DNA from 2 places in the Pseudoalteromonas sp. Z9A5 genome. Region 1 is predicted to be linked to the other one. Evidence: predicted binding sites of a transcription regulator. Region 1 holds the regulator's gene; the other holds the start of a gene.
What was found. The regulator ArgR, encoded in region 1, controls arginine synthesis, uptake and breakdown. The targets are predictions, from matches to a motif close to ANTGAATANNTATTCANT.

Region 2: a site for ArgR is predicted at 3,667-3,684, ahead of GQR56_RS01365 (OadG family transporter subunit). Genes of this name have one in related genera too.

The regions. Positions count from the first base shown of each region.
Region 1 covers NZ_WTLC01000001.1:147,334-155,396, reverse strand. The annotation lists gene ispB (octaprenyl diphosphate synthase) at 264-1,235, shown strand; gene mdh (malate dehydrogenase) at 1,321-2,253, opposite strand; gene argR (transcriptional regulator ArgR) at 2,480-2,947, shown strand; gene GQR56_RS00695 (Dyp-type peroxidase) at 2,964-3,863, opposite strand; gene GQR56_RS00690 (ABC transporter ATP-binding protein) at 3,912-4,961, opposite strand; gene GQR56_RS00685 (iron ABC transporter permease) at 4,962-6,593, opposite strand; gene GQR56_RS00680 (Fe(3+) ABC transporter substrate-binding protein) at 6,593-7,597, opposite strand.
Region 2 covers NZ_WTLC01000001.1:285,411-293,473, reverse strand. The annotation lists gene GQR56_RS01380 (aldo/keto reductase) at 1-301, opposite strand, end outside; gene GQR56_RS01375 (sodium ion-translocating decarboxylase subunit beta) at 442-1,572, opposite strand; gene oadA (sodium-extruding oxaloacetate decarboxylase subunit alpha) at 1,586-3,367, opposite strand; gene GQR56_RS01365 (OadG family transporter subunit) at 3,379-3,621, opposite strand; gene GQR56_RS01360 (DUF1328 family protein) at 4,142-4,315, shown strand; gene GQR56_RS01355 (hypothetical protein) at 4,374-4,565, shown strand; gene GQR56_RS01350 (YcxB family protein) at 4,699-5,166, shown strand; gene csrA (carbon storage regulator CsrA) at 5,218-5,409, opposite strand; gene GQR56_RS01340 (aspartate kinase) at 5,500-6,717, opposite strand; gene alaS (alanine--tRNA ligase) at 6,724-8,063, opposite strand, start outside.

The sequences.
Region 1 (8,063 bases):
ATATTAATTAGCCTTTTTGCCAAGGGCTTTTTAGCTGTTAACTGAAATAAATTAATGCTTTTAAATATGAGCGCTGCGGTACAATTATTAAACTCAATAACGACTGGGTTTTGATTATCTATTAATCAAGTATCTTTGCTAATTAAGCCTCTATTAAGAACTTTAAAGGTGTTTTTTCAACGAATCGTCACAAAATATCGAGCTAGCCCTTTTTTTGTTGTACAATCTGCGCCGTTCACACATAAAAATTGGCTCGGAGATCAATGGATATACAAGCTATCCAGGCGTTAATCAAAAGCGATATGAATGACGTCAATCAACTTATACATGCGCAAATGCGCTCAGATGTGGCCTTAGTTAACCAACTAGGCTTATATATTGTAAACAGTGGTGGTAAACGTGTACGCCCAATGCTGGCTATTCTAGCGGCTAAAGCGCTTGGCTATCAGGGTAAAGATCACATAACGCTCGCAACTATTGTCGAATTTATTCATACAGCAACGTTACTACACGACGATGTTGTAGATGAATCAAATTTGCGACGAGGCACCCCCACAGCAAATGCTGAATTTGGTAACGCGGCAAGTGTGTTAGTTGGTGACTTTATTTACACTCGCTCATTTCAGCTAATGGTTGGTCTTGGTAAAATGCAAGTTATGCAGGTACTAGCCGATGCAACTAACATTATTGCTGAAGGTGAAGTGCTGCAACTTATGAATTGTAATGACCCTGATACAACTGAAGCAAGTTATATGCAGGTTATTTACTCAAAAACAGCTAAATTATTTGAAGCTGCAACGGGGCTTGCTGCCATTATAACAGAGCAAGACCAAGCAACTCTTAACGCATTAAATGCATACGGTATGCATTTAGGTACTGCGTTTCAATTGGTCGATGATGTACTTGATTACAATGCAGATGCCGACCAGTTAGGTAAAAACATTGGTGATGATTTAGCTGAGGGCAAACCAACGCTTCCACTTATTTATGCAATGCAACATGGTAACGAGCAGCAAACGCAGCTTATACGTGATGCTATTGAGCATAGTAATGGCATGGATCACTTAGATGATATTTTATCTGCGCTTAAACAGACTAATGCACTTGAATTTACAATGAAAAAAGCTGAAGTTGAAGCAGATAAAGCAATTGCATGTTTAGACTTTTTAGCTGAGTCTGATTATAAGCAGGCATTAATAAGCCTTGCTCGCATAGCGGTTGATCGCGACCACTAGCTTTAACACTTTATATTATGTGCATAAACTCCGAACAATAAAAAAGCCTGCAAATGCAGGCTTTTTTAATACTTGATTTAGGCTATTACGCCATGAAATCAACACCTTCTTTGATGTCTTTTTTCAATGTTTCAAGCATGTCATTTTTTGCTTTAGTTTCAAATGCGCTTAGCTCGCCGTAAGAAAGAATTTCTTCTACGCCGTTTTTACCTAAACGTACTGGATGTGCAAAGTATTCTGCATCGCCATTTTCAACAGCAACGTAAGCGTAATCTACAACGTCTTCACCTTGTAGGCCTTTAACTAAAGACATACAAAAACGTGCAGCAGCAGCACCCATTGATAATGTAGCAGAACCGCCACCAGCTTTAGCATTTACAACTTCAGTACCCGCATTTTGGATACGTGGAGTAAGTGCAGCAACTTCTTCATCAGTAAAGCTAACGCCTTCAACTTGAGAAAGTAAAGGAAGAATAGTTGTACCAGAGTGACCACCGATTACAGGAACTTTTACAGTCGCTACGTCAACGCCTTTAAGTTCAGCAACAAATGCTTCTGAACGAATCACATCAAGAGTAGTAATACCGAATACGCGTTTAGCGTCGTAAGTACCTGCTTTTTTAAATACTTCAGCAACAATTGGAACAGTGCCGTTTACTGGGTTAGTAATAATACCCACTAACGCTTTAGGACAGCTAGCAACAATGCCTTCTGCTAAAGTTTTGATGATGCCAGCATTTACATTAAATAAATCAGCACGATCCATACCTGGTTTACGTGGCATACCCGCTGGGATAAGAACGATATCAGAACCTTCAAGCGCTTTATTTAACTCATCAGCGCCAAAACCAGCTACTTTTACATCTGTTGGGATGTGAGAAAGGTCAACCGCAACACCTGGAACCACTGGTGCAACATCATAAAGTGATAATTCAGAACCAGCTGGTAAACCTGTTTTTAATAATAAAGACAACGCTTGACCGATACCGCCCGCAGCACCTAATACAGTAACTTTCATTGGAATTCTCCGTAATTTGAGGTAGGAAATACTTGTGGCACATAAGATAAAGAAATTAAGAGCTAAAAACAAATTTATCCTGCTTATTTTAAGTATATTTTCGACCATAGTCGTAAACTTATTAATTTAATAACCTCAAACTGGCAAGTTAAGTAAACAACTACTGCATAATTATTCATTATTGTGTAGAATTTACAGCATAAATAACAAAAAATGAATGTAGGCTATGCAACCACAAGATAAACAAGAAGCACTGGTAAAAGCATTTAAATCACTTTTAAAAGAAGAAAACTTTGGCTCTCAAGGCGAAATAGTTGACGCGTTAAAAGAGCAAGGCTTTGACAATATAAGCCAAAGTAAAGTATCGCGCATGCTAAGTAAATTTGGTGCTGTACGTACTCGTAATGCAAAACAAGAAATGGTTTACTGTTTACCTGCCGAAATGGGTGTACCAACAGCAAAGAGCCCGTTACGCCAATTAGTTATTGATATTATGCATAACGAAATGATGATCATTATTCGTACTAGCCCTGGCGCTGCACAATTAATAGCACGTTTACTTGATTCATTAGGCAAAGCAGATGGTGTATTAGGTACAATTGCAGGCGACGATACAATATTTATCGCTCCTGCAAAAATATCTGAAATAGACGTAACACTGGAGCGTGTACGACTTTTATTTGATAACGTTTAATAAATTAAGTAAAAGCTTAAAGCTGCTTTAAAAATCCTACTGAGGGTGCAAAAAAAGCAGAGCCCATATCGGCTTGAGTAAAATCAAGCCAATGGTCGTAGCACTCTCCTTCCCCAAGACGGCTTTTTAATACCTTTTCAAATGCAGTGCCTGTAGAGGCGCATGTTATAGATAACATTCCCTGCTCGTAAACATCACCGTAAGGCATACTTTGATTTAATAGTAGTGGTTGTCCGTTTTCATCTTTTAACTCGTTACGTACAGCATGAGAGGTCTCTAAAGCTGGTGTAATCAGTGTATTATCAAGGCGTGTTCGACCCATTATTTGTTCTTGTTCACTCAACGACAAATGCTGCCATACGCTTAAATCATGTTTATAACGCTGCACATGGATATAGCTGCCTTGATCTTCAAAACTCTCTGGTTTATTTATTAATGCCGTAGCACGCTTTTTTCTTCCAAGCGCAGTATCTCCACCATAAATAAAACCGTTAAAGTCTCGACCATCCAAAAAACGAAAGTTACGAATCTGCTCCACCAACTCTACATCAGGTGCAAATAGCTTTAAAATTTGCAACGCAAATAAATGATTAACGTCTTCTCGATCAGAACGTATTTGTACAAATAAATCGCATGGCTGAACACTCATAGAGTGATCGCTGTGATTTATATTTGGAAAGCTTTGTAATTCACTCGGGATATATTCAGGTAAAATATGCGGCCAATACTGCGCACCAATAGCAACCATACAAGACAACATTGATTCAGAAAACTGATCGCTAAATTCTTCTTCAATCGCATTCACTTGCTTTAGTTTTGCGCGCAGAGACTCATCTTGACCATCAAATACATTAAAAAATAAATGCAAACCGTGTAAGTTTGCTTCAGCACAAATCCCTGATTGCGCTTGCGCCATTGTTATTCCTTAGCTTATAAACAAATAAACACGGCGAATTAAAGTTAATTATAATTCGAAGAAATTCACCGTATGAGGTTTTATTTTTATTATAACCTGTTCATTTTGCTCAAATGACTGGCCATATTGTGCAGCAACTTCAATTTCTTGTTCTGCAATCACAACAGTGTAAACATAAGCAGAGCCAATAAAACGACTGTTTAATATTTCTGCCCGCTCGCTTTGTTTATCACTTGTGTTGTCGCTAATTAGCTCTATTTGATGAGGGCGAACATATATTTGCCCAACTCTTGCCTTGTGCTTATGTAAAACATCAGACTCGACTACACCAAATGGCGTTTTATATTCAGTTGCTGTTAATGCATTTGCGCTTAAGTATATGCCCTGACCCAGAAACTCTGCAACCTCCTTTGAACTTGGTGATGTAAAAAGCTGCTCTGGCGACCCTTGTTGCGCAATTTTACCCCGATGCATAATGGCAAGCGTATCTGAAAAAGCAAATGCCTCCTCTTTTGAATGCGTAACAAACACAGCCGATACTTGTTGGGTTTTAATAATTCGACGAATATCAGCAATTAATTCAAAGCGTACTTGCGTATCTACATTTGAAAAAGGTTCATCGAGTAATAGTAAACTTGGTTTGTAAGCAAGTGCGCGAGCAATCGCAACACGTTGTTGTTGACCACCAGAAAGTTGATGCGGGAACCTATCGGCACAACCAATTAAGTGCACGAGTTTAAGCATTTCATCAACGCGTTGCTGTTTTTGAGCTTTATTCATTTTACTTAGCCCAAATGCAATATTATTAGCAACAGTTAAATGAGGAAATAATGCATAATCTTGAAACATCATTCCTATATTACGGTGCTCTGGCGATACAAATGTTTGTCCATCGCTCACCAGCTTTGCATCTATAAATACACTGCCCTGCTTAGCTTCAATTAAACCAGCGATTGCTTTAAGTGTCGTGGTTTTTCCGCAGCCACTGGCTCCGAGTAAACACACAATTTCATCTTTACCAACCGTTAAATCTAAACCATGAAGCACCTGCGTGCCATTATAGTGATAGCTTACGCCTTGCAAAATTAAACTACTCATTTAGCTACGTTGCTCCATAGAACGATTAATAAAATACAAAGGAATAAACCCAACAACAACGATAAACAAGGCTGATACAGAAGCAAGCTCTAACTGCTCATCACTTACATATTGAAATACATGCGTAGCTAAACTCTCAAACCCAAAGGGCCTGAGTAATAATGCTGCTGGTAGCTCTTTCATACACTCAATAAATACAAGCAATGCTGCTGTAAGCAACCCTCGGCGTAATAAAGGTAAATGCACTAAGCGAAGCGTTTGCCCTTGGCTTTTACCCATTGACTGGCTTGCCATATCAAGTGATGGGCTAATACGTAAAAAACTCGATTCGATTGCACCATGTGCAATCGCATAAAAACGCACAACGTAAGCAATAATAATAGTGATAATACTGCCCGTAAGTAACAAACCTATATCAAGATTATAAGGCTCTAGTGCAACGTTAATAGAGTTCTCTAATAATGTGAACGGTAGTAATACTGCAATGGCAAGCACCGTACCAGGAAGCGCATAACCGGTGCTTGCTAAGCGCCCAGGTATAAGTGGATAAGTACTTTTAGATACCCGCTGATAAAACACAACCAATATACTTAAAAAAATTGTGACTAAGCTAACAATGCCAGCTACTTTTAAGCTTTGCCAAGCATAGCTAAAAAATTCAACATTCCATGCTTTGTCAAAATAAGTAATTGCATAACCTAAAAGAATTGCCACGGGCAACACAAAAGCAAGAAACAAAATAACACTACAAAAAGCAGTTGCTAGCCAAGCCGACTTACCTTTTAATATATAAAGGGATTCACTATTAACGCTTGATTGGCGCTCAAATACCGCTTGCTCGCGACGACTAAAACGCTCTGCCATTAATGCTAAAAATAATAGTAGCAGCATAACGCCTGATATTTTTGCGGCAGCTGTTAGTGAATAATACCCAAACCACGTGTCGTATACAGCCGTAGTTAATGTACTCACTGCAAAGTAGCTTACCGTTGCAAAGTCAGCCATCGTTTCCATACTAATTAGCGCTAAAGCCGCTACAATTGCCCCACGAGAGAGCACTAAGCTCACTCTAAAAAAACTTTGTCTAGGTGTAAGCCCCATCAATTGGCTTGCTTGTACTAACTTAAAGGATTGTTCTCGTAATGCGGTTTTAAAAATCAAATACAAATAAGGATAAAGCACTAAGGCAATCATCACCATCGCCCCCGGTAATGTGCGTATATCAAAAAACCAGTAATCGTTAGGAGACTGCCAGCCAAACCAGTCTCTAAGTGCTATTTGTATGGGTCCCGCGTAATCGAGTAAATCGGTATATACATAGGCAATAATATAGGTGGGCATAGCAAGGGGCAGCATAAGTGCCCATTCAAACTGTTTTTTACCTGGGAAGCTACAATACGCAGTAAGCCAACCAAGCGGCAATGCAATTGCACAACTGAGTAAACCCACGCCTAAAATAAGCAGTACAGTATTTGTTATATAATCCCAAAGCACAGTATTCCAAAGGTGAGTAAACACCTCTGAGTCGCCTTGTAAAGATTCAAAAAGAAGAAAAAACAACGGAGCCGACAATAATAAACCTGTCGACCACGCAAAGAGCTGCCATTTAGACAGCTTAAATTTATAAGTCATTAAAGATCGAACTTCACCTCATCAATCAGCTTAAGTGCCAACGGACGATATTTACTGATCTCATCCAGTGGTAAGCTGTCTTCCTTAAAGCTTCCCCAAGACGTAACCAAACTTGATAATTCAACACCAGCCTTAACCGGATACTCCATATTAAGCGAGGCATACATGTTTTGTGCTTTATTGTCGGTCATATACTCTATGAGTTTCAAGGCATTTTCGGCGTTTTTTGCATACTTTGTAATAACAGCGCCAGAAACATTTATATGCGAACCACGATTTGTTTGATTAGGAAAATTAATATTTACCGCTTCAGCCCATGATTTTTGTTCGTCATCTTGCAACATTTTGCCAAGGTAATAACTATTACCTAACGCTAAGTTACATAATCCCTCTTTAACAGCCTTTACCTGAGCACGGTCATTACCTTGAGGTTTACGCGCTAAGTTACTTTTAACACCTTCAAGCCACGTTTTAGTCTCAGCTTCACCGTGATGGGCAATCATTGATGCAACAAGCCCTAAGTTATACGGATGCTTACCTGAGCGAGTGCAAATTTGCCCTTTGTATTTAGGATCAGCTAAATCTTCATAGGTAAGCTCTGGTAATTTTCCTACACGTTCTTTTGATGAATAAACATTTCGTACACGTTTTGTTAGCGCAATCCACTGCCCATCCCCATCACGAAAAGCAGCAGGAACATTTTCATTTACGCTATCACTCTTTATAGTTTGCGTTAAATTTAGGTCTTCTAACTGAATAAGCGCACTAAAATTAGAGGTTAAAACCAAATCGGCTTTACTGTGTTTTCCTTCGCGTTTAACACGCTCAATTAGTCCTTTATTAGCAAAAACAACATTGGTTTTAATACCTGTTTGTTTTGTAAAATCGTCTAAAATTGGCTGTATTAAATACGGTTGACGAAAAGAGTAAATATTAACGACATCATTTGCAAAGGCAGGTACCGATACAACTAACCCTAATACGGTAGCGAGTGTTTTTTTCATTACTTCACCTAAATAATAACTATTATCAAATAATTCTATCGTGATCAGCAATAAAGTGCACACTTTAAATAATTGTAAACAGATAAAAGCGTCCAAAAAGGAAATGCCGTGTAAGAGATCTCTCACGGATATGGCAGCTAATGAGTAAAAAGCTATACAAAAAACCAGCATAAAACCAGTAAGCCATTATATTTAAAGGTTTTATTTATTTTTGCTATTGAGTAAATACAAATTAAATGCAGTTTATGTCCTACTTTAGTTGCCTAAGCTCTTTATAATTACCACATCAAGCAAGCAATGATGCTTATCGAGTAAATGGAAATGGATTACTTACTCGAACAACCAATGATTAGGTTACTAAGGACAGAACGGATTTTAGGACAGGCTCTGGATGAGTATCGCAATGGAATGTTGCACAAAGGATAGCGTTAGGAAGACGCGAAAAGGATAACAACACGGGTTAAGT
Region 2 (8,063 bases), 140 kb from region 1:
TTGGACCATGCTCATCTTCAAATTTAATTCCGCACTTAGATTGAATATACATATGCTCTCTAAGATCTGGTCGCTCACTTAATGCTTTACCAAATACTTGTTCGGCTTTGCCAAATGTATAAATATCAGCGTGATCAAAAAAGTTAATACCGCCTTCAATAGCATGATCTATACAGTCGTGTGCTTGCTTAATATGCGAGCTATTAATAGCGTCTTTATTCCAACCGCCGCCTAACCCCATGCAACCAAATACTAGTTTACTAACATTTGGTAAATATTTTGCCAAAGGTCTATGAAGCATTATGACTATCCTTAAAATTGCGAAGAGTTGTTACTGTAAACAAAAAGTACTAAACAAGAAACCATTAAGCGATGGAAATAAAAAGCAAAAAAAAGCGCAGTAAACTGCGCTAAATCATTTATTAATTACCAAGTTAATTATTAGCCAACAAGTGCTAATAAAATACCTGCGGCTACGGCACTACCAAGAACGCCCGCAACATTTGGTCCCATTGCATGCATAAGTAAAAAGTTATGAGGATTGCTTTCAAGGCCTACTTTATTTACTACTCGTGCCGCCATTGGCACAGCAGACACACCCGCCGCACCAATTAATGGGTTTATAGGTGTTTTAGATATGCGATTAAGCCCTTTTGCCATAAATACGCCCGATGCCGTACCAATTGCAAACGCAAGTGCGCCAAGTACTAAAATACCAATCGTCTCAACAGTTAAAAACTTATCTGCAGCAAGCTTTGAACCTACAGCTAAACCTAAAAATATAGTTGTAACGTTGATGATTTCGTTTTGAGCACTGTTACTTAATCTATCTACAACACCCGACTCTCGCATTAAGTTACCTAAACAAAACATACCTACAAGCGGTATAGCAGCCGGTAAAAACATAGCCGTTAAACTCAGTACCATAAGAGGGAAAATAATCTTTTCCTTTTTAGATACTTTACGAAGCTCTGGCATCTTTATTTTACGTTCTTCTGGGGTTGTTAATGCACGCATAATTGGCGGCTGAATAATTGGCACAAGTGCCATATATGAGTATGCAGCTACCGCTATTGCACCAAGTAAATCGGGTGCCAGTTTGGATGCTAAAAATATTGCAGTAGGTCCATCTGCACCACCAATAATGGCAATAGCCGATGCATCCTGTAGGGTAAACTCAAAGCCTGGCACATAATTAAGTAATATAGCGCCAAACAGTGTAGCAAAAATACCAAATTGTGCAGCCGCACCTAATAGCAACATACGTGGGTTTGCAATAAGTGCGCTAAAGTCAGTCAGCGCCCCTACTCCCATAAATATCAGCAGCGGAAAAATCCCCGTATCAATACCCACATAATAAACGTAATACAAAAGCCCACCTGGGTCTGACAATCCTGCCACAGGTACATTTGTTAAAATTGCACCAAAACCAATAGGTAATAGTAATAGTGGTTCAAAGCCTTTAACTATCGCTAAAAACAGTAATAAACACCCTACCGCAATCATTATTAACGATGGGATTGTAAAGTTAGCAATGCCAGTAGCATTCCAGAGGTTTAAAATACCTTCCATCCTCTATTTACTCCTAAGCTAATGCAATCATAGCGTCGCCAGTAGATACAGCATCGCCTTCACCAACTAACACTTCAGCAACTGTTCCGGTATGCATTGCGCGTATTTCAGTTTCCATTTTCATGGCTTCCATAATAATCACTACATCACCTTCGTTAACAACTTGCCCAGCTTTTACTTTAATTTTAAAAATATTACCTGCTAAAGGTGCATTAAGTGTTTCGCCCGATGCAACCGATGCAGACTGAGGAATGTGCTCAGAATCCTTTAAAGTTACTTCTTTGAGTTCACCACCTTGCGCTACAACTACGTCGTAAACTTTACCGTCTACTTTTACGCTGTATTGCTCAGCTTTAACGCTACTATTATTTGAGCCTGATTTTGGTGCTATCTTATTGCTCTTATCTTCAACAGTAGGAATAGGCTCAAATGCATCAGGGTTATTACGATTTTTAATAAACTTCAAACCAACTTGTGGAAATAATGCATAAGTTAGTACGTCATCAATTTGCTCATCAGCAAGTGTTAAACCTTGCTCTTGCGCTTCTTTTAATAATTCAGCTTCAAGCGTTGCAAGCTCTGGTGCAATGTTATCTGCAGGGCGACAAGTAATAACCTCTGCTCCATCAAGTACACGCTCTTGTAGCTCTTTATTCATTGGTGCTGGTGTTAAGCCATATTCACCTTTTAATACACCAGCAGTTTCTTTAGTGATTGTTTTATAACGCTCACCGGTTAGCACGTTAAGTACTGCTTGAGTACCTACAATTTGCGACGTGGGTGTTACTAAAGGTAAAAAGCCAAGATCTTCACGTACACGTGGGATCTCAAGTAAAACCTCATTAAGCTTATCTGCCGCGCCTTGCTCTTTAAGTTGGTTTTCCATGTTTGTAAGCATGCCACCAGGTACTTGAGCTAGTAAAATACGACCATCAACCCCTTTTAAGCTACCTTCAAATGCCGCATATTTTTTACGTACATCTCTAAAGTAAGCCGCAATTTCTTCTAGGTGGTTTAAATCAAGGTCAGTATCGCGCTCGGTACCTTCAACTATCGATACAATCGTTTCAGTTGCGGTGTGTCCGTAAGTCATACTCATAGATGAAATAGCGGTATCAAGCATATCAATGCCTGCATCAATCGCTTTTTGATAAGTCGCAGTACTTAAACCTGTTGTAGCGTGGCACTGCATAGCAATAGGAACCGATACTGTTTCTTTAAGTGCTTTAATTAGTTTTTCAGCATCGTACGGCTTTAATAAACCCGCCATATCTTTAATACAAATTGAGTGACAGCCTAAATCTTCTAATTGCTTAGCAAGAGTTAACCACATATCAAGTGTATGAACAGGGCTTACAGTATACGAAATAGTACCTTGAGCATGTGCGCCTACTTTTATAGCCGCTTTAATCGCTGTTTCTAGGTTACGCACATCGTTCATTGCATCGAATATACGAAATACGTCAACGCCATTTTTATGTGCGCGTTCTACAAATTTTTCAACTACGTCATCAGCGTAATGGCGGTAACCTAATAGGTTTTGACCGCGTAATAGCATTTGCTGTTTAGTATTAGGCATCGCTTTTTTAAGCGCACGAATACGCTCCCAAGGATCTTCGCCTAAATAACGAATACACGAATCGAATGTAGCACCACCCCACGATTCAATAGACCAATAACCTGCATCGTCTAACTTGCTAGCAATAGGTAGCATATCGTCTAGGCGCATACGTGTTGCGAGTAATGATTGGTGCGCATCGCGTAATACCAATTCTGTTAATTTTAATTTAGCCATGTGTGTGCCCCTTATTTATTATTTGATTTGTACTGAGCAATGGCAGCACTAATAGCAGCGATGTGCTCATTTGGCACACCTTGAGATTTAAAAGACGGTGATTTAGCTGGTGATGCCTCTGGTTCGCTATAGCGCGTCACCAAATTAGACATAAGCGTTACTGCACCAATTAATATCGACAGAAATACAAACACCCCAACCATACCAGTTAGCATTAAGCTACCAGCCGTTGTGAGTAGAGCACCTATATCCATTTTTCTCCCCCTTGAAACCCATATCGAAAATAAAAAATCGATTTAATTAAATATTTATTCACTGAATAATAACAAAACTAGTCGCTTTGTCTACATCTTGTAAATTGGTAAAACCAATTAAACTATAAACAACATAACACTCAACTAATTTACATGCCATAACCCAGCAATCATGCGCTCTACAATACATACAAGAAATAACGACTATAGCTATTAGTTATATGGAAGTTGTTAATTAACTATTCAGCTTAATTAAAATAAACGTCAAACTTCAAAATAAACATAAAAACACACATCAATTGTTAATTGGTCTTACCAAGAATATTATTCTCAATGAATATTTACCAATAATTTGCAACAGTGTGAATAACTTACATAACAAAGCGTAAAAGTTACTAACTAGCCACTAACTTAAAACACAGTTAAAACGAATAAGCAATTGATATAAAAGAAAAATAAAATATGGCATGTAACTCGCATTAATAAATTTGAGCAAATTTGATAAACCAAGGAGAAAACAATGTTACGCTGGACAATTACATTTTTAGTTATTGCTTTAATCGCTGCAGTGTTAGGTTTTGGTGGCATCGCAGGTGCCGCAGCTGGTATAGCAAAAATTATATTTTTTATCTTTATAGTACTTTTAGTGATCTCATTAGTTTCAGGTGCACTACGTGGTAAATCACCCAGGTAGATAAAGCATTCAACTAACAAACACTGAAATTTAATAAACACTTACAAGGAATCACATTATGAATTCAACAACTGTAAAAGCAGCACTAATCGGTCTATTCGCAAGTTTTTTCATCATGGGTTGTGAAGACAACCATGCAGAAGATGCAGGTGAGCGTATTGATGAAGCAGTAACAGACGTGCAAAATAAAGTAGAAGACACGTGTGAAAATGTTAAAGAAGGCGTAAACGCTGAAGAAACTAACTGTTAATTCTTCTGGTATCGCTAAAAAAACGGCTTTCGGGCCGTTTTTTTGTGCCTGTAATAAAATCACTGACTATAAAGCTGCTCATTTAGAGATTAGCTTGTTAAAATAAAAAAAACGATACCTAAAGTAAGGCAATATGGCATTTACAACAACCTACACACTTGATAAACCCTACTTTTACGAGTGCTTTGATGAGTCACTCCCTTACAGTAAGCGCGCAAAACCTAAGTACTTTTTACTTGTACTACTCGTTGCGCTTGGTTTATTTGGCATTTATGGTTTAAACGATCATTACTTAGGATCTTTTATGATCATGCTGGGTGTACTTGAGTGCGTCGCTTTTTACTATCGCAGACCTTGGTGGGTAACTAGGCAAATGCTTAGCAGAGCATCTGGCTCTGAGGTAACACTTACTTTTGATGAAGACGGTATTAAGTCTGCTAATCATTACAAAAGCTTTCAATTAACATGGCAAGACATAAGCGAAGTAATAAATACGCAGCAAGGTATTATTATTAAAAATAAAAGTGGTATGCAGTACATTTCAAAACAAATACTTAGTCCAGAAACACTCGCTTTTATAAACAAAAAAACCACTCAATGAGTGGTTTTTTGATATAACTCAGTAAATTACTCAGTTATTTATACTTGTTGATTAAGCATTGCCCGGATTAGGGTTAGACTTTTCAGCTTGTATACGCATATAAATCTCTTCACGATGCACTGATACGTCTTTTGGTGCATTAACACCGATTCGAACTTGATTTCCTTTTACGCCTAAAACAGTAACGGTTACTTCGTCACCAATCATTAGGGTTTCACCTACTCGTCGAGTTAGTATTAGCATTCTATTGCTCCAATGTTCTAGTAAAAATTATAAGATTCCGCTAAACATTTTAATGAAAATTAGACTGAAAAGTAAGTAAAAACTCCCAAACTATCTATTTTCTGTTAAAAATGCCTTATGTAATGCACGAACTGCCAACTCTAGGTACTTTTCGTCTATCAAAACTGAAATTTTAATCTCTGAAGTAGAAACCAAAACTACGTTAATATTTTCTTGCGCTAATGCATCAAAAAATAAACTAGCGACACCAGAATGCGATTTCATACCCATACCAACGGCAGACACTTTTGCCACCGTTGTTGATCCACTAACATGTTGAGCACTTAACTGAGCTTTTTGCTCAGTTACTAAGTCAAGCGCTTGCAGATAATCGTTCAGGTGCACAGTGAAAGCATAGTCTATTTTTTCAAAGTTATGATTAACTTGATTAATCATATCTATTTCGATGCCATTTTCGGCAAAAAGTTTCAAAATTTTTGCAATATATTGTGTACCACTTGGCACACCTTTTACTTCAATTAAACATTCATCACGATTAAATGCAATTCCTGATACTACATTGCTTGGCATATCGCTTTCCTCAAAACTTATTAACGTGCCATCGTCAGGACTAAAACTAGAAAGTACCCTAAGTGGCATATTATGCTTTCCTGCAGCTTCTACTGAACGAATATGCAAAACTTTTGCCCCTAAACTTGCCAGCTCTAACATTTCAGCAAATGTAACCTGGCTTAATCGTCTTGCATTAGGTTCAACACGAGGGTCTGTAGTATATACGCCGTCAACGTCTGTGTAGATCTGGCACTCGTCAGCTTTTATAGCTGCTGCAATTTCTACAGCCGATGTATCAGTACCACCGCGTCCAAGCGTTGTAATGTTACCTTCTACATCACGCCCCTGAAATCCTGCAATAATAGCAATGCGATTATGTTCAAGTTCATGCTTTAAACGTGTTGCAGCAACATCTTCTATGCGGGCTTTACCAAACATGTTGTCGGTAAGAATATTTACTTGATCGGCTAATAGGCTTACAGCTGAATGCCCACGTTTAATAATAGCCATAGCCAATAGAGAAATAGAAACCTGTTCTCCGGTGCTAATTAGTACATCTAGTTCACGGTTACTCGGGCGAGTATCGATTTGCTTGGCGAGATTAATTAAGCGGTTGGTTTCTCCCGACATAGCCGAAAGCACTACAACCACTTGATGTCCTTGTTGTCTGGTTTTAACAACAAGGTCGGCGACTGCTTCAATTCGCTCTATTGAGCCAACCGAAGTGCCACCGAACTTTTGAACAATGAGTGCCACTTAAACTTAAGTACGCTCAGTTAACCAAGCTGTTACGCTATCTAGTGCAGCAACAAGGTTTTGTGGCTCACTACCACCAGCTTGTGCCATATCTGGACGACCGCCACCTTTACCACCTACTTGACCTGCCATATGGTTAACTAACTCACCGGCTTTTACTTTGCCTGTTAAGTCTTTAGTTACACCGGCAATTAGGCTTACTTTGTCGCCACTGGCAACACCCAGTGCAATAACACCTGAGCCAATTTTGTTTTTAAGGTCGTCAACCATACCGCGAAGCGCTTTAGATTCAGTACCTTCAACGTTTGCTACAAGTAGCTTAACGCCGTTAATTTCTACTACTGAGTCAAGTAAAGACGCACCCGCTGCACTTGCTAACTTATCGTTAAGTTGCGCAATTTGCTTTTCAAGACCTTTAGACTTTTCAAGTAACGCAGTTACTTTTTCAAGTACCGATGCGCTATCGCCTTTAACTAAAGCAGCTACATCATGTAATTGTTGCTCTTGCTCGCTAACATAAGCAACTGCATCTGCGCCTGTTACGGCTTCAATACGGCGAACGCCAGCGGCAATACCGCTTTCAGATACAATTTTGAATAAACCAATATCGCCTGCGCGCTCAACGTGAGTACCACCACAAAGCTCAATAGAGTAGTCGCCAATGGTTACTACACGTACTTCGTCATCGTACTTTTCGCCAAACAACGCCATAGCACCTTTCGCTTTAGCATCATCAATAGCCATAAGCTCAGTATTAAGTGCAAAGTTACGACGAATTTCGTCATTAACTACACGCTCAATTTCACGTAATTCATCTTTTGTAACCGCTTCAAAATGCGAAAAGTCAAAACGTAAACGATCAGGTTGAACAAGTGAGCCTTTTTGACCTACATGGTCGCCCAATAACTGGCGTAATGCTTCGTGTAAAATATGCGTAGCTGTGTGGTTTTTCTTAATACTATCGCGGCGCGTATCATCAATAGTTGCGTCAACTTTATCGTTAACACCAATACGACCTTGTACAGTACCGTGATGAGCAAAAGCATTACCAAGCTTAGTTGTATTAGTAACATTAAATTCGCCACCAGCAACCGTAATAGTACCAGTATCACCCGTTTGACCACCTGATTCAGCGTAAAACGGTGTGCGGTCTAGTACTACAATACCTTGTTGACCATCTTCTAATAATTGTACAGCTTCGCCACCGGCAAAAATTTCAATAACGGTCGCGCTGTAATGTGTGCTGTCGTAACCTTTAAAGTCAGTGTGTTTATCAGATTTTAATTGGTCATTGTAATCAGCGCCAAATTTACCTGCTTGCTGCGCTGTTTTACGTTGTACAGCCA